Regions from separate parts of the Comamonas sp. A23 genome, predicted to be linked through region 1. Evidence: riboswitches for the same ligand, from Rfam matches in the RefSeq annotation. Region 1 holds a riboswitch; the other holds the start of a gene.
What was found. A riboswitch is a leader RNA that binds a small molecule or an ion and turns the genes downstream of it on or off. The one in region 1 is predicted to bind S-adenosylhomocysteine.
Positions count from the first base shown of each region.

Region 2: linked by a shared signal. The riboswitch ahead of ahcY (adenosylhomocysteinase) and the one ahead of metH (methionine synthase) in region 1 are both predicted to bind S-adenosylhomocysteine.

Region 1 covers NZ_RSDT01000004.1:143,400-150,987, forward strand. The annotation lists gene EIC84_RS12000 (C4-dicarboxylate transporter DctA) at 1-1,201, shown strand, start outside; gene EIC84_RS12005 (GntR family transcriptional regulator) at 1,210-1,902, shown strand; gene metH (methionine synthase) at 1,977-4,736, opposite strand; S-adenosyl-L-homocysteine riboswitch at 4,773-4,882, opposite strand; gene gltS (sodium/glutamate symporter) at 5,300-6,538, shown strand; gene EIC84_RS12020 (PACE efflux transporter) at 6,649-7,152, opposite strand; gene EIC84_RS12025 (LysR family transcriptional regulator) at 7,246-7,588, shown strand, end outside.
Region 2 covers NZ_RSDT01000002.1:767,622-775,209, reverse strand. The annotation lists gene kdpB (potassium-transporting ATPase subunit KdpB) at 1-273, shown strand, start outside; gene EIC84_RS07960 (TorF family putative porin) at 361-1,248, shown strand; gene EIC84_RS07955 (sensor histidine kinase KdpD) at 1,278-3,971, shown strand; gene EIC84_RS07950 (response regulator) at 4,007-4,714, shown strand; S-adenosyl-L-homocysteine riboswitch at 4,733-4,829, shown strand; gene ahcY (adenosylhomocysteinase) at 4,905-6,335, shown strand; gene EIC84_RS07940 (TlyA family RNA methyltransferase) at 6,659-7,588, shown strand, end outside.

The sequences.
Region 1 (7,588 bases):
CATCCCCATACTGGTGTTCTGCGTGGTCGTGCACGGCATTGCCGGTGCAGGCGACCTCAAGCGCGTAGGCCGCGTGGGCGTCAAGGCCCTGATCTATTTCGAGGTTCTGACCACCATCGCCCTGGGTATGGGCCTGGTGCTGGCCTTTGTCTTCGAGCCCGGCGTGGGCATGAACGTGGACACCAGCAAGCTCGATGCCTCGGCCATGGCGGCCTATGCCAGCAATGCCGACAAGCTGACCAGCGGCGGCACGGTGGATTTCCTGATGAAGCTCATTCCCACCACCGTGGTGGAAGCCTTCGCCAAGGGCGACGTGCTGCAGGTACTGCTGTTCGCCGTGCTGTTCGGCTGCGCGCTGACCATGCTGGGAGAACGCGGCAAGCCCGTCTCCGCGCTGGTGGACGCCTTGTCCATGGCTCTGTTCAAGGTCATGGGCATCATCATCAAGCTGGCACCGCTGGGCGTGCTGGGCGCCATCGCCTTCACCGTGGGCCAATACGGCATAGGCTCGCTCAAGCAGCTGGGCATGCTGGTGGCGCTGTTCTACGTCTCGGTGCTGATCTTCGTGTTCGTGGTGCTGGGTCTGGTGATGCGCCTGTCGGGCTTCAGCCTGATCAAGCTGCTGCGCTATCTGCGCGAGGAGCTGACCATCGTCTTCGCGACCACCTCCTCCGACAGCGTGCTGCCCCAGATCATGGCCAAGCTGCGCAACATGGGTGTGCGCGACTCCACCGTAGGCCTGGTGATTCCCACCGGCTACTCGTTCAACCTGGACGCGTTTTCCATCTATATCACACTGGCTGCGGTCTTCATCGCCCAGGCCACCAACACGCCGATCAGCATGTCCGACCTGCTGACCATTCTGGCCATCGCGCTGGTGACCTCCAAGGGCGCACACGGCGTACCGGGCTCGGCCATCGTGGTGCTGGCAGCCACCCTGCATGCCATTCCCGCCATCCCTGCGATCGGCCTGGTGCTGGTGCTGTCGGTGGACTGGTTCATGGGCATTGCGCGCGCCCTGGGCAATCTGATCGGCAACTGCGTGGCCACCGTGGCGATTGCTGCCTGGGAGGGAGACATCGACCGTGAACGTGCCCATGCGGTACTTGACGGCAAGGCCGAGCCACTGACCGAAGAAGAAGACCATGCATCTGCTATCGTGCCGCCTGTCGTAGTCCCCATCCCTCACTCCAGCCACTGAACCAAGCAATGACTCCTGCCTCTCCACAGCACATCGCGGAACGCGTCGTCGAAGCCATCCTGGCCCAGAAACTGGCACCCGGGGAGCGGCTGGGAGAGCAGGAGCTTGCCAACAATTTCGACGTCAGCCGCACCGTGGTGCGCGAAGCGCTGATGCAGCTACAGGCTCGCGGCTTTGTCCAGGTCCAGGCCCGCAGGGGCTGGTACGTGGTACAGCCATCGGCCGCCGAGGCCATGGATGCATTCTCTGCACGGCGGATCATCGAGACCGGCATATTGCAGGAAGCCGGCAAGCCGCTGCAGCGCGTCATCACCAGACTGCGCCGCCATATCGCCCAGGAGCAGAAAGCCATCGCCGGGGCGGACAGCGCCACGCGTGCCTTTCTGCTTGCGGATTTCCATGTCTGCCTGGCCGAACAGATGGGTCACAGGCTGCTGGCCGACACGCTGCGCGATCTGACGGCACGCACCACCCTGGCTGCCACGCTCTACCAATCCACGCACAGCGCCAGCCAGTCCTGCGCCGAGCACGAACGCATCGTGGCCGCCCTGGAACGCGGCGACACCGAGGGTGCCAAGGCGCTGCTGCTGGAACATATAGGCATGGTGGAACGCTCGCTGGAAATCCGTGCGACCGAGAACGAAGAGCCCGGCGACCGACTGCGTGCCACGCTCGCCCCCGTGCTCAAGCAACGCCTCTGAGCACCGCGCCCCAAGCGAAAAGCCAGGGTCGACCCTGGCTTTTCTCATTTGCGAAGTGCGATCTCGAAGCTGGTTCAGCCCAGATTCGGCGCCAGATAGCGGCGCAGCTCCTCGACATCCATGCCACGTCGCTGGGCCATGTCGGCGAGCTGGTCTTCGCCGATCTGGCCCACGTTGAAGTAGCTGGCCTCGGGGTTGCCGATGTAGAAGCCGCTCACGCTGGATGCGGGGTTCATGGCCAGGCTCTCGGTCAGCGTCATGCCGATCTCATCGGCCTGCAGCGCCTTGAACAGGTCGATCTTGGCCGTGTGATCGGGGCAGGCAGGGTAGCCGGGCGCGGGGCGAATGCCCTTGTAGGCTTCCTTGATGAGCTCCTCGTTGCTCAGGTTCTCGTCTTCGGCATAGCCCCAGAGATCCTTGCGCACGCGCTGGTGCAGGCATTCGGCAAAGGCTTCGGCCAGGCGGTCGGCCAAGGCCTTGAACATGATGCCGCTGTAGTCGTCCAGCGCGGCCTCGAATTCCTTGTCCTTCTTCTCGGCACCGATGCCGGCGGTCACGGCAAACAGGCCGGCATAGTCGGCAATGCCCGACTCCTTGGCGGCCACAAAATCGGCCAGGCAGCGGCTGGGGCGCATCACGGGTCGGCCATCCGGGCCGTCCACGGCCTGCTTTTCGGTCTGCTGGCGCATGCCGTACCAGGTGGTCAGCACCTGGCTGCGCGATTCGTCGGTGTAGAACACGATGTCGTCGCCCACGCGATTGGCGGGGAACAGGCCCATCACGCCATTGGCCTGCAGCCAGCGGCCGTCGATGATCTTCTGCAGCATGAGCTTGGCATCGGCCAGCACCTTGCGCGCCTCCACGCCCACGACCTCATCGTCGAGGATGGCCGGGTAGGGACCCGCCAGATCCCAGGTCTGGAAGAACGGGCCCCAGTCGATGTACTGGGCAATTTCGGCCAGGTCGAAGTTCTTGAACACGCGGCGGCCCAGGGTGCGCGGCACCACAGGCGCATGGCCCACCACGGCAGCATTGGCTCTGGCCTGCTCCAGCGTCCACAGCGGCGTCTTCTTCTTGTTGGCATGCTGGGTGCGCACCTTGTCGTAGTCGGCGCTCAGCTCGTCCAGATAGGCCTGCTTGCCGTCGCCCAGCAGGCTCTGCGCCACGCTGACCGAGCGCGAGGCATCGGGCACATAGACCACGGGGCCGTCGTACTTGGGGGCAATCTTCACGGCCGTATGCACACGCGAGCAGGTCGCGCCGCCGATCAGCAGCGGAATCTTCTTGATGCGGAAGTAGTCGTCCTTGTCCATCTCGCCGGCCACATACTGCATCTCTTCGAGACTGGGAGTGATCAGTCCCGACAGGCCGATGATGTCCGCGCCCTCGGCCTTGGCACGCGCCAGGATCTCGTGGCAGGGCACCATCACGCCCATGTTGATGACCTCGAAGTTGTTGCACTGCAGGACCACGGTGACGATGTTCTTGCCGATGTCGTGCACATCGCCCTTGACGGTGGCGATGACGATCTTGCCCTTGCTGGTCACGTCCATGCCCGCCGCTTCCTGCTGGCGCTTCTCTTCCTCGATATAGGGCACCAGGTGGGCCACGGCCTGCTTCATCACGCGTGCGGACTTGACCACCTGGGGCAGGAACATCTTGCCGGCGCCGAACAGGTCGCCGACGATATTCATGCCGTCCATCAGCGGGCCTTCGATCACGTGCAGCGGGCGACCGCCGCCCTGCACCACGATCTGCTGGTAGGCCTCTTCGGTGTCTTCGGTGATGAAGTCGGTGATGCCGTGCACCAAGGCGTGCGACAGACGCTCACCCACGGTCTTCGGTGCCTCCGGCGTGCCGCGCCACTCGAGCTTCTTGCTGTCGTCCTTGGCCGCGCCCTTGGCGCTGTCGGCGATCTCGAGCAGGCGCTCGGCCGCATCGGGGCGGCGGTTGAGCACCACGTCCTCCACGCGTTCGCGCAACTGGGGCTCCAGGTCATCGTACACACCGACCATGCCGGCATTGACGATGCCCATGTCCATGCCCGCCGCAATCGCGTGATAGAGGAACACCGTGTGGATGGCCTCGCGCACGGGGTCGTTGCCACGGAACGAGAACGAGACATTGGAGACGCCGCCCGAGACCTTGGCACCGGGCAGGTTCTGCTTGATCCAGCGTACGGCCTCGATGAAATCGACGCCGTAGTTGTTGTGCTCTTCGATGCCGGTGGCCACGGCAAAGATGTTGGGGTCGAAGATGATGTCCTCGGGCGGGAAGCCCACTTCGTCGACCAGAATGCGGTAGGCGCGTTCGCAGATCTCGATCTTGCGCGCAAAGGTGTCGGCCTGGCCTTTTTCGTCAAACGCCATCACCACGGCGGCAGCGCCATAGCGCTTGACCAGCTTGGCGTGCTTCTTGAACTCCTCGACGCCCTCCTTCATGGAGATCGAGTTGACGATGCCCTTGCCCTGCAGGCAGCGCAGGCCGGCCTCGATCACGTCCCACTTGGAGCTGTCCACCATCACAGGCACCTTGGCGATATCGGGCTCGGAGGCAATCAGGTTCAGAAAGCGCACCATGGCGGCCTTGCTGTCCAGCATGGCCTCGTCCATGTTCACATCGATGACCTGGGCGCCGTTTTCCACCTGCTGGCGCGCCACGGCCAGAGCCTCTTCGTACTGCTCGTTGAGGATCAGGCGCGCAAAGGCCTTGGAGCCGGTGACGTTGGTGCGCTCGCCCACGTTGACGAACAGCGTCTCATCGCCGATGAAGACGGGCTCCAGGCCGGACAGGCGCATGGGAGGAATGGCAGTGGAAGGGGTAGCAGCGGACATCAGCTCACCTGTGTGAAAACCAGAAACAGAATCGAAAACAGGTGAGCGCCGTTGTGAGTGCCAGCAGATCGTCAACCAGATCTGCGACCCCGAGCCTGACGGGTCAAACATCTCTGGGATGACCGGCTGCAGCGCTCCTCGGGGTGAAGCCCGTCATTCTACGGCGAGGGCGGGCAATCGGGGCTTCAAGGCGCTTTGCCCCGCGGCTGTGCAGGAGAGCTCTATTCGAATGGCTATAGCAGATTCGACTTTCCACACCCCAAAAACAGGAGCAGGGCAAAAGGTAATTTCGCAAAACACGAATGCAACCATCTCATTTCAAGCATATTCCCGACATGGTGCGCATCCGCAAGGAATGGCGCACACCGCTTTCCTGCTCTCAGGCAGCCCGGCACCGACGGGTCCGCCTGCCATGAGTGGACAAGCACCTACAGCCCCTATCTTTGAGTCTTTGGCACCATCGACAGCAAATGTCTGGTCCATGTGCTCAGCCGTGCACAGCCGATTGCCAGCCATGACCGGGCAGGCCATTCAGCCCTCGCATGGAACACCCAGGAGATCCTATGAACGTGACCTTCGGCGCGTACTACACCCTCATCATGGCCGTGCTTGTGCTCATGCTTGGCAAGCTCATGACAAGACATATCCGCTTTCTGCGCGACTTCAATATTCCCGAGCCTGTCTCCGGCGGCCTGGTCGTGGCGGCCATCATCTTCATGCTGCATCAGACCACGGGACTGGCGCTGAGCTTCGAGGGCAGTCTGCAGTCGGCGTTCATGCTGGTGTTCTTCTCGTCCATCGGCCTGAGTGCGAACTTCGCGAAGCTGCGTGAGGGCGGCTCTGCGCTGTTCCTCTTCCTGGGCGTGATTGCCGTCTTCATCATCATGCAGAACATCGTGGGCGTGAGTCTGGCGTCCGTGCTGGGACTGGACCCGCTGATCGGCCTGGTCGCGGGCTCCATCACGCTGGTGGGCGGTCACGGTACGGCCGGAGCCTGGGGCTCGGTGCTGGAAAACCAATACGGTCTCACGGGAGCCACCACCCTGGGCATTGCCTGCGCCACTTTCGGCCTGATCATCGGCGGCCTGGTGGGCGGCCCGCTGGCCAAGCGACTGATCACGCGCCATCAGTTGGCCCAGCCGCTGACCGAGTCCGAGCAGCTGCGCGCCGATGCGCCCACGGTCAGCGAAGGCAGCGAGGTCGCCAACTTCGAGTCGCCCAACAAGGCACCGCGCCTGATCACGGCCGATGCTGCAGTCGAAACACTGGCCCTCTTCGCTGGCTGCCTGGCCTTTGCCGAATTCATGACTGGCCTGACCATGGGAACGGTCATCCAGCTGCCTACCTTTGTCTGGGCGCTGGGGGGAGGCGTGATCATCCGCAACGTGCTGGACTATATGTTTGGCTTCAAGGTCTTTGACCGCGCCATCGACGTCTTCGGCAATGCCTCGCTGTCCATGTATCTGGCCATCGCGCTGCTGTCGCTCAAGCTGTGGGAGCTGACCGACCTGGCCGGCCCGCTGATGGTCATTCTGGCCGCGCAAGCCATCGTCATGACGCTGTATGCGGCCTTCGTGACCTTCCGCATCATGGGCAAGAACTATGACGCCGCCGTGCTGGCCGCCGGCCACTGCGGCTTCGGCATGGGGGCCACGCCCACGGCCGTGGCCAATATGCAGGCCATCACCAACCAGTACGGTCCTTCGCACAAGGCCTTTCTGATCGTGCCCCTGGTCGGAGCCTTCTTCATCGACATCATCAACGCCTTTGTGCTGCAGGCCATGCTCAGCATTCTTCGCTGACCGCTACATCAGCCCCCCAAAAAAAAGCGTGTTCCTGTTTGACAGGAACACGCTTTTTTCATAGCTATTCACGCTTCATGGAAAAGCGCCAGAGACATATCTGACTCAGATCATGCAGCCACGGCCTGGGCCGAAGCCGGCAAGCCGAAGATGCGGTCAAAGGCCCAGTTGAAGGCAAAGGTGTAGACCATGAAGAACACCAGCAGACCGGCTTCCATCACTGCAGCTTCCCACAGCGAGATGCCGAACCACCAGGCCATCAGCGGGATCAGCATGGCGGCGATGCCGCCTTCGAAACCGATGGCATGCACCACGCGGCGCATCAGGGAGCGGCCCTTGACACTCTGGCGCGATTCCCATTTCTCGAACAGGTGGTTGAAGCTCAGATTCCAGCAGATCGCGATCACCGAGGCAGCCACGGCCATGACGCCGGAATCGCTGGCCTTCTGGCCGATGGCCATGAAGATCAGGCTGGAGACGATGATGGCAATGATTTCGTACAGACCCACATAGAGGATGCGACGTTTGGGACCTTGAAGGCCCTTGGCCTTGGCGGGGGTGGCAAAAGCGGCGGTATTTTTGAGAGAAACGGCAGAGGAAGAAGCGGATGCCATCGCTGAGGCTTGTTGAGACATGGGCTGCAGTGTATGTTCTATAAATTGAAGATAAAAGTCAGTTCCTTTCAATTTTTCTGACAGATCGACACCATGCCCTTTAGCGCCGACCAGGTTCCGCTGTTTCTTGCCGTGCTCGATGCCGGCTCTTTCTCAGCGGCTGCACGCAAGCTGGGGCGTGTGCCCTCGGCCGTCAGCATGGCCATTGCCCAGCTGGAGGCAGAGCTGGAACTGCAGCTGTTTGACCGCAGCGGACGCGAGCCCGTGCCCAGCGCCGCCGCCCGCGCGCTCGAGCCGCAGGCGCGCCTGCTGGCCGAGCAGTTGCAGCTGCTGAACTGGCAGGCTCAGGCGCTGCATGCCGGGCTGGAGGAAAGGCTGACGCTGGCCATCGCCCCCGAACTGCTGGCCACGCACTGGAGCGAACCGCTGAACCGGC
Region 2 (7,588 bases), on a different contig from region 1:
GCCGCCTTTGTGGGCACCTATCCGCAACTGGCCTCGCTCAACGTGATGCAGCTGCACAGCGCCGATTCCGCCATCCTGAGTGCCGTGATCTTCAATGCACTGATCATCATCGCCCTGGTGCCGCTGGCCTTGCGTGGTGTGCAGTATCGCGCCGTGGGTGCGGCCCTGCTGCTGCGCCGAAACCTGCTGATCTATGGCCTGGGCGGGCTGATCGTGCCGTTTGTGGGCATCAAGCTCATCGACATGCTGCTGACAGTTCTGGGCCTCGTCTAAGTCATATCCAGGCCTTGCTTTCTCGTTTCTGTGGCTTGTCCGCGTTCCCTGCGGGCGCGGCAAGTCTGATCTGTTTGCTTCACCATCATGCGTCTCTTCCATCCCCAAAAACCATTTCACGCCTCGCGCTCCTGGGCCATCGGCTCTGCGTTGCTGATGATTGCCTTGAGCTGTGCAAAGCCCTCTGCTGCCGAGGAAACAAAAGCGCAATCTGCTTCTGAAAGCTCAGCTCCTGCGCAGGCCGACAGCAGGTCTTCCCTGACCGGCTCGCTGGGCCTGATCAGTGACTACCGCTTTCGCGGCATCTCGCAGACCTGGCAAGGCGCGGCAGTGCAGGGCGCAGTGGAGCTGGCCTTGCCCAAGGGCTTTTATCTGGGCACGTCGCTGTCCAATGTCTCTACCAACAGCTACGGCCGGGGCCAGGGGCTGGAGCACGATATCTATGGTGGCTGGCGCGGCGAGCTCGTGCCTGACTGGTTGCTGGATGTCGGGCTTTTGCAGTACCGCTATCCCGGCGCACGCCTGGGCGCAAGCGATGGCAGCAGCAAACGCTTTGACACCACCGAGCTCTATCTGGGGGCGACTCATGGTGGTCTGAGCATCAAATGGTCTGTGGCACTGACGCCTTATTTCGGCCTGGGCCAGAGTACCGCCGACTCGGCGTTCGCCACTGCGCTGCAACCAGCGGGCAGCAGTCGCGGCAGCCAGTATCTGGATCTGAACTATCAGCATCCGCTGGGCGATCTCGCAACCTTGGGCCTGCATGGCGGCTATACCTGGGTGCGCAACTACAGCGAGGTTTCTTATGCCGACTGGCGCATCTCGCTATCCAGGGCCTGGGGCCCGTGGACAGCATCGCTTGCGTACGTGGGTACCTCGGCCGATGCCAGGTATTACAGCGCCGTCAACAGTCGTGGCCAATGGCGTGATCTGGCGCGCAGCGGCTGGCTGTTGGGCCTGAGTGCCGGGTTCTGACCGGGCTTGAGTGATACGCTGATCGCCTGATGCCTTCATCCACACCATCATCCGCCGCGCAGCGCCCCGACCCCGACGCGCTGGTCGCTCAACTGCAGGCAGATCGGCAGCGCGCCCATCTCGGCAAGCTGCGCATCTACTTTGGCTCCAATGCCGGAGTGGGCAAGACCTATTCCATGCTGGCGGCCGCGCAGCGCGAGCGGCAGGCCGGGCGCAAGGTGCTGGTGGGGCTGGTGGAGACGCATGGCCGTGCCGAGACCGAGCAGCAGTTGCACGACCTGGAGCTGCTGCCGCGGCGCACGCTGGCCTACCAGGGCAGGCAGCTGGACGAGTTCGACCTCGATGCCGCTCTGACACGCCGCCCGGAGGTGCTGCTGCTCGACGAGCTGGCACACAGCAATGTGAGCGGCTCACGCCATCCCAAGCGCTGGCAGGATGTGCAGGAGCTGCTGGAGGCTGGCATCGAGGTGTGGACCACGCTCAACGTTCAGCATCTGGAAAGCCTGAACGATGTGGTGGGCGGCATTGTGGGCATACAGGTCCATGAGACCGTGCCCGACCATATCTTTGACGATGCCGACGAGGTCATCGTGGTCGACATCCCGCCCGAGGAGCTGCTCAAGCGCCTCAAGTCGGGCAAGGTCTATCCGCTGGAGCAGGCCGAGCGGGCCTCGCGCAATTTCTTTCGCCAGGGCAATTTGCTGGCGCTGCGCGAGCTGGCCCTGCGCCGCACGGCCGATCGTGTCGATGAGGACATGCGCGACTACCGCCGCGAGCGCTCCATCGGCGATGTCTGGCCCACGCGCGAGCGCTTGCTGGTAGGCGTGGGCGGCCGCGCCGGTGACGATGCCCTGGTGCGCCAGGTGGCGCGCCTAGCCAGGCGGCTGGAGGCCGACTGGGTGGTGGTCTATGTGGATGCACCGGAGCGCCAGCATAGGCCTCGGGCAGCGCAGGAGGCCGTGCTCAAGACCCTGGCGCTGGCGGCGCGTCTGGGTGCGGAAACGGCCACCATCCCCGGTGCTCATGTGGCCCAGGCTCTGGTGGACTTTGCGCGCGAGCGCAATGCCAGTCATCTGGTGCTGGCGCGTGTGCATGAACCTTTGAGCCGCTGGCTGCGCTGGCGTGCCCCCAGTCTGTCCGAACAGATTGCGGCGCTGGATCCCGGCCTGGACGTGCTGCTGCTGTCCGTCAAGCAAAGCAAGAACGAGAGCACCTTGCGATTGCCGGCGGCGCGTGAAAAAACCATTCCGTGGAAGGGCTATGCGGGCGTGACCCTGGCTTGCCTGGCCGCGACAGCGGTGGCGGAGCTGCTGCTGCGGGTGTTCGATCCGGCCAATGTCGTCATGCTTTTCCTGCTGGTGGTGGTGCTGTCTGCCGTGCGCTGGGGGCGCGGCCCTGGAGCATGGGCGGCCCTGCTGTCGGTGCTGCTGTTCGATTTCTACTTTGTGCCGCCGCGCAACTCCTTCAGCGTCAACGATACGCAATACCTGTTCACCTTCAGCCTGATGCTGGGTGTGGCCCTGGTCTGCGGCCAGCTGACGGCGCGGCTGCGCCACGAGGCGCGCGTGGCCGCAGAGCGCGAAAGGCGGGCCGGCGCGCTGGCCAGGCTGGCGCGTGACCTGTCGGGTGCGCTGACGCAGGAGCAGGTCACGCAGATCGCGCTGACCACGATTTCAGGCGTTTTCGATGCCCAGACCGGGCTGCTGGTGCCCGATGCCGATGAGCGCCTGCAGCTGGCGCCTGGCAGCGAAGCTCAGATCGACACCAGCGTGGGTCGCTGGAGCATGGAGCATGGCCAGATGGCCGGCCATGGAACCGATACCCTGGCAGCTGCGCCGGCACTTTATGTGCCGCTGATGGCGCCCGTGCGTTCGCGTGGCGTGCTGGTGCTGCAGCTGCGTGCGCCGCAACGATTGCGAGTGCCCGAGGAGCGCCGTCTGCTTGAAGCCTGTGCCAGCCAGATCGCCCTGGCATTGGAGCGTGTGCATTTTGTGGAGGTGGCGCAGCAGACCCAGATCGCCATGGAAGGCGAGCGCATGCGCAACACCTTGCTCTCGGCCGTCTCGCATGATCTGCGCACGCCGCTGACGGGCATCCTGGGCGCGGCCCAGGCGGCCTTGCCACATGCGCCGCAGGGGCCGGCGCATCACATGCTGGTGCAGATTCGCAATCAGGCACAGGCGCTGCAGCAACTGGTGGACAACCTGCTGGCCATGGCGCGCCTGCAGCAAGGCGGCGTGCAGCTCAAGCGTGAATGGCTGCCGGTGGACGAACTGGTGGGCAGCGCGCTGGCGCAGATGCGCGAGCGACTGGCCGCTCATGCGCTGCAGACCTCGCTGCCGGCCGATCTGCCCTTGCTGCAGCTCGATGCCGTGCTGATGGAGCGTGTGCTGGTCAATCTGCTGGACAACGCCATCAAGTACACACCCGAAGGCACGACGATCACAGTGGCAGCGAGCGTGGCCGACGGCGACTGTGTGCTGAGCGTGCAGGACGCGGGGCCGGGCCTGCCCGGGCATCTGTCCCCCGAGCAACTGTTCGAGCCGTTCACGCGTGGGCAGGCGGAGAGTGCCGTGTTCGGCATGGGGCTCGGCCTGGCGCTGGCTCAGCGCATCGTGCAAGCCCATGGCGGCAGATTGCGAGTGGCGGCGGCAGACCCCGGGCCGGGCACCGTTTTCAGCATCTCGCTGCCCGTGCCCGAGCAGCCGGCCATGGACGAATGAGCCGACAATCCCGTGCATCACATGCAAATCCGAACATGACAAGCGCCGCACCCCGCATTTTGCTGATTGAAGACGACGCCAGCATCCGCCGCTTTGTGCGCCTGGCACTGGAGGACGAAGGCTGGCAGGTGTTCGAGTCAGAAACCGCCAGGCGCGGCCTGATCGAGGCCGCTAGCCGCCAGCCCGACGCCGTGGTGCTGGACCTGGGGCTGCCCGATGCCGATGGCAAGACCGTGATTGCCGAGCTGCGCGGCTGGAGCCAGCTGCCGATTCTGATCCTGTCCGCGCGCGAGCGGGAAGAGGACAAGGTGGCGGCGCTGGACGCTGGGGCCGATGACTATCTGACCAAGCCCTTTGGCGTGCCCGAGCTGCTGGCCAGGCTGCGCGTGATGCTGCGTCGCCGCCAGCAGGCGTCGGCGTCAGACAAGCCCGGTAGCTGTGCGCGTTTCGGCGCGGTGGTGGTGGATCTGGCGGCGCACGATGTCAGGCGCGACGGAGTGGCCGTGCACCTGACGCCCATAGAGTTCCGCCTGCTGGCGGCCCTGATTGCCGGCCATGGCAAGGTGCTGACCCACCGCCAGTTGCTGCTGCAGGTCTGGGGCGCTGAATATCTGGACCGCCCCCACTATCTGCGCGTGCATATGGCCAACCTGCGCCAGAAGATAGAGCTCGATCCGGCCCAGCCCCGGCATCTGGTAACCGAGTTGCAAGTCGGTTATCGCTTGGTGGGCCTGGAAGGCTGATTCCTTTATAATCGCCGTCCATCCGAGGAGCGTTGCAGCGTTCCCCAGCCAGCCATGAGCTGGTCTGCGCGGGGCGTGAGGCTCGGATTTCATCCCGCAACGACGCTCGCCCACGCTTTCTGTGCGGTGAGCCGGTTTATTCCCCCTCTGCTGCAGAACGTGGTTTTTCATTCAAGTTTTGGAGAAAACCATGAACGCTGCCGTGCGCTTCAACCCCGCTGATTCGGCCATTACCGATATTTCCCTGGCTGCCTGGGGCCGCAAGGAAATCAGGATCGCCGAAACCGAAATGCCCGGTCTGATGGCCGTGCGCGAGGAGTTCGCCGCTGCCCAGCCCCTGAAGGGCGCGCGCATCACGGGCTCGCTGCACATGACCATCCAGACCGCCGTGCTGATCGAGACGCTGACGGCTCTGGGTGCACAAGTGCGCTGGGCTTCGTGCAACATCTTCTCGACCCAGGATCACGCAGCTGCCGCCATCGCCGAAACCGGCGTGCCTGTCTATGCCATCAAGGGCGAGTCGCTGGAAGACTACTGGAACTACACCCACTCCATCTTTGAATTCGGTGCCGCCGGTACCGAAGGCGAAGGCCCCAACATGATCCTGGACGACGGCGGCGACGCCACCATGCTCATGCACCTGGGCAAGCGCGCCGAGAAGGATCTGTCCGTGCTGGCCAACCCCGGTTCGGAAGAAGAGCGCATCGTCTTCGCCGCCATCAAGGCCAAGCTGGCCGTGGATCCCACCTGGTACAGCCGCAAGTCGGCCCAGATCATGGGCGTGACCGAAGAGACCACCACCGGCGTGCACCGCCTCAACGAAATGTCGGCCAAGGGCACGCTGCTGTTCCGCGCCATCAACGTCAACGACTCGGTGACCAAGTCCAAGTTCGACAATCTGTACGGCTGCCGCGAATCGCTGGTGGACGGCATCAAGCGCGCCACCGACGTGATGATCGCCGGCAAGGTGGCTTGCGTGGCCGGCTATGGCGACGTGGGCAAGGGCTCCGCCCAGGCCCTGCGCGCGCTGTCGGCCCAAGTGTGGGTGACCGAGATCGACCCCATCAATGCCCTGCAGGCCGCCATGGAAGGCTATCGTGTAGTGACCATGGAATACGCTGCCGACAAGGCCGATATCTTCGTGACCACCACCGGCAACAAGGACATCATCCGCCACGAGCACATGGTTGCCATGAAGGATCAGGCCATCGTCTGCAACATCGGTCACTTCGACAACGAAATCGATGTGGCTTCGATCGAGAAGTACAAGTGGGAAGAAGTGAAGCCCCAGGTCGACCAGATCGAGTTCCCCGACGGCAAGAAGATCACCCTGCTGGCCAAGGGCCGTCTGGTGAACCTGGGCTGCGCCACCGGCCACCCCAGCTTTGTGATGTCCAACTCCTTTGCCAACCAGACCCTGGCGCAGATCGAGCTGTTCACCCGCCCCGACGCCTACGAAGTGGGCAAGGTCTATGTGCTGCCCAAGATCCTGGACGAAAAGGTCGCCCGCCTGCACCTGAAGAAGGTCGGCGCCATGCTGACCGAACTGAGCGACGAGCAGGCCGCTTATATCGGCGTGAGCAAGCAAGGCCCTTACAAGCCTGAAACTTATCGTTATTAATAGCACCCCCTGAGGCGCTTTGCCTGGGCGGCCCCGCGCCTTCCCCCTCTCTCTACGCGCTGCGCGCTAGGGGAGGGGGACGACAGCTTTGCTGCGCGGCGGCGCTTGCTCGCTGCCACTTTGCTAGGCTCTGCCAATATTAGTGAGCGGCTGTCGTGGTTTAAATTTAATAGCTGCTTGCGCACGTCATACATAGATTTCAGGTGAATATTTATCTGAAATCAAGATGTATCAAGCGTAGGCTGCTATCTTAAAAGATTTCTTTTGCCCGCTGCACCTTTGTGCAGCGCCTGGCGCCGGTTTATTTCAAAGGAAGCGACGCTATGCGCGCAGATGTTTTTCTGGTTGAAGCAGGTCATGCTGCCACCCGTTCCCAGGCCCAGCGCCTGATCGCCTCGGGTGTGGAGTGGCGCCTGACGCCGCTGGCACCATGGAAGAAAGTGGCCAAGAACGGCGATGACATTCCTGCCGGTGCCGAGCTGCAGCTGCTGGACGCCGCCGAGGCCAAATACATCTCGCGCGGCGGGCTCAAGCTCGAAGGCGCGCTGGCCGCGACCGGCCTCAGCGTCAAGGGCTTGCGCTGCCTGGATGTGGGCCAGAGCACGGGCGGCTTCACCGATTGCCTGCTGCAGGCCGGTGCGACCCAGGTCATCGGCATCGACGTGGGCCACGGCCAGCTGCACGAGCGCCTGAAGAATGACGAGCGCGTGGTCTGCGTCGAGGGCTTCAACGCCCGCGCGCTGACGCCCGAGCTGCTGGAGAAGGCCTGCGACGAGGCGCTGTGCGAAGTCATCGAGGAAGAAGAGGACAACGACACCCAGCCCGTCGCTCCTTATGCCTGGATGCGCAACGGCGGTCAGGTCGATGAGGACTATGACGACAGCGACGATGCCAAGGAGCAGGATGTCGAGAGCTTCAAGGCCGAGCGCGCCGCCAAGGCCAAGGCCCGTGCCGAAGGTCTGGCTCCGGTGGAATTGCGCCGCAAGCCCGGTACCGAAAATATCGACATCAGCCCGGCCTTTGATTTCGTGACCGGCGATCTGTCCTTTATCTCGCTGACCCTGGTGCTGCCTGCCGTGGTGCAGCTGCTCAAGCCTCATGGCCAGCTGCTGATGCTGGTCAAGCCGCAGTTCGAGCTGCAGCCCGGCCAGATCGGCAAGGGCGGCATCGTGCGCGACACGGCCTTGTACGCCGAGGTCGAAAAGCGCATTCGCGACTGCCTCGGCGATCTGGGGCTGAGCGTCAAGCAGTGG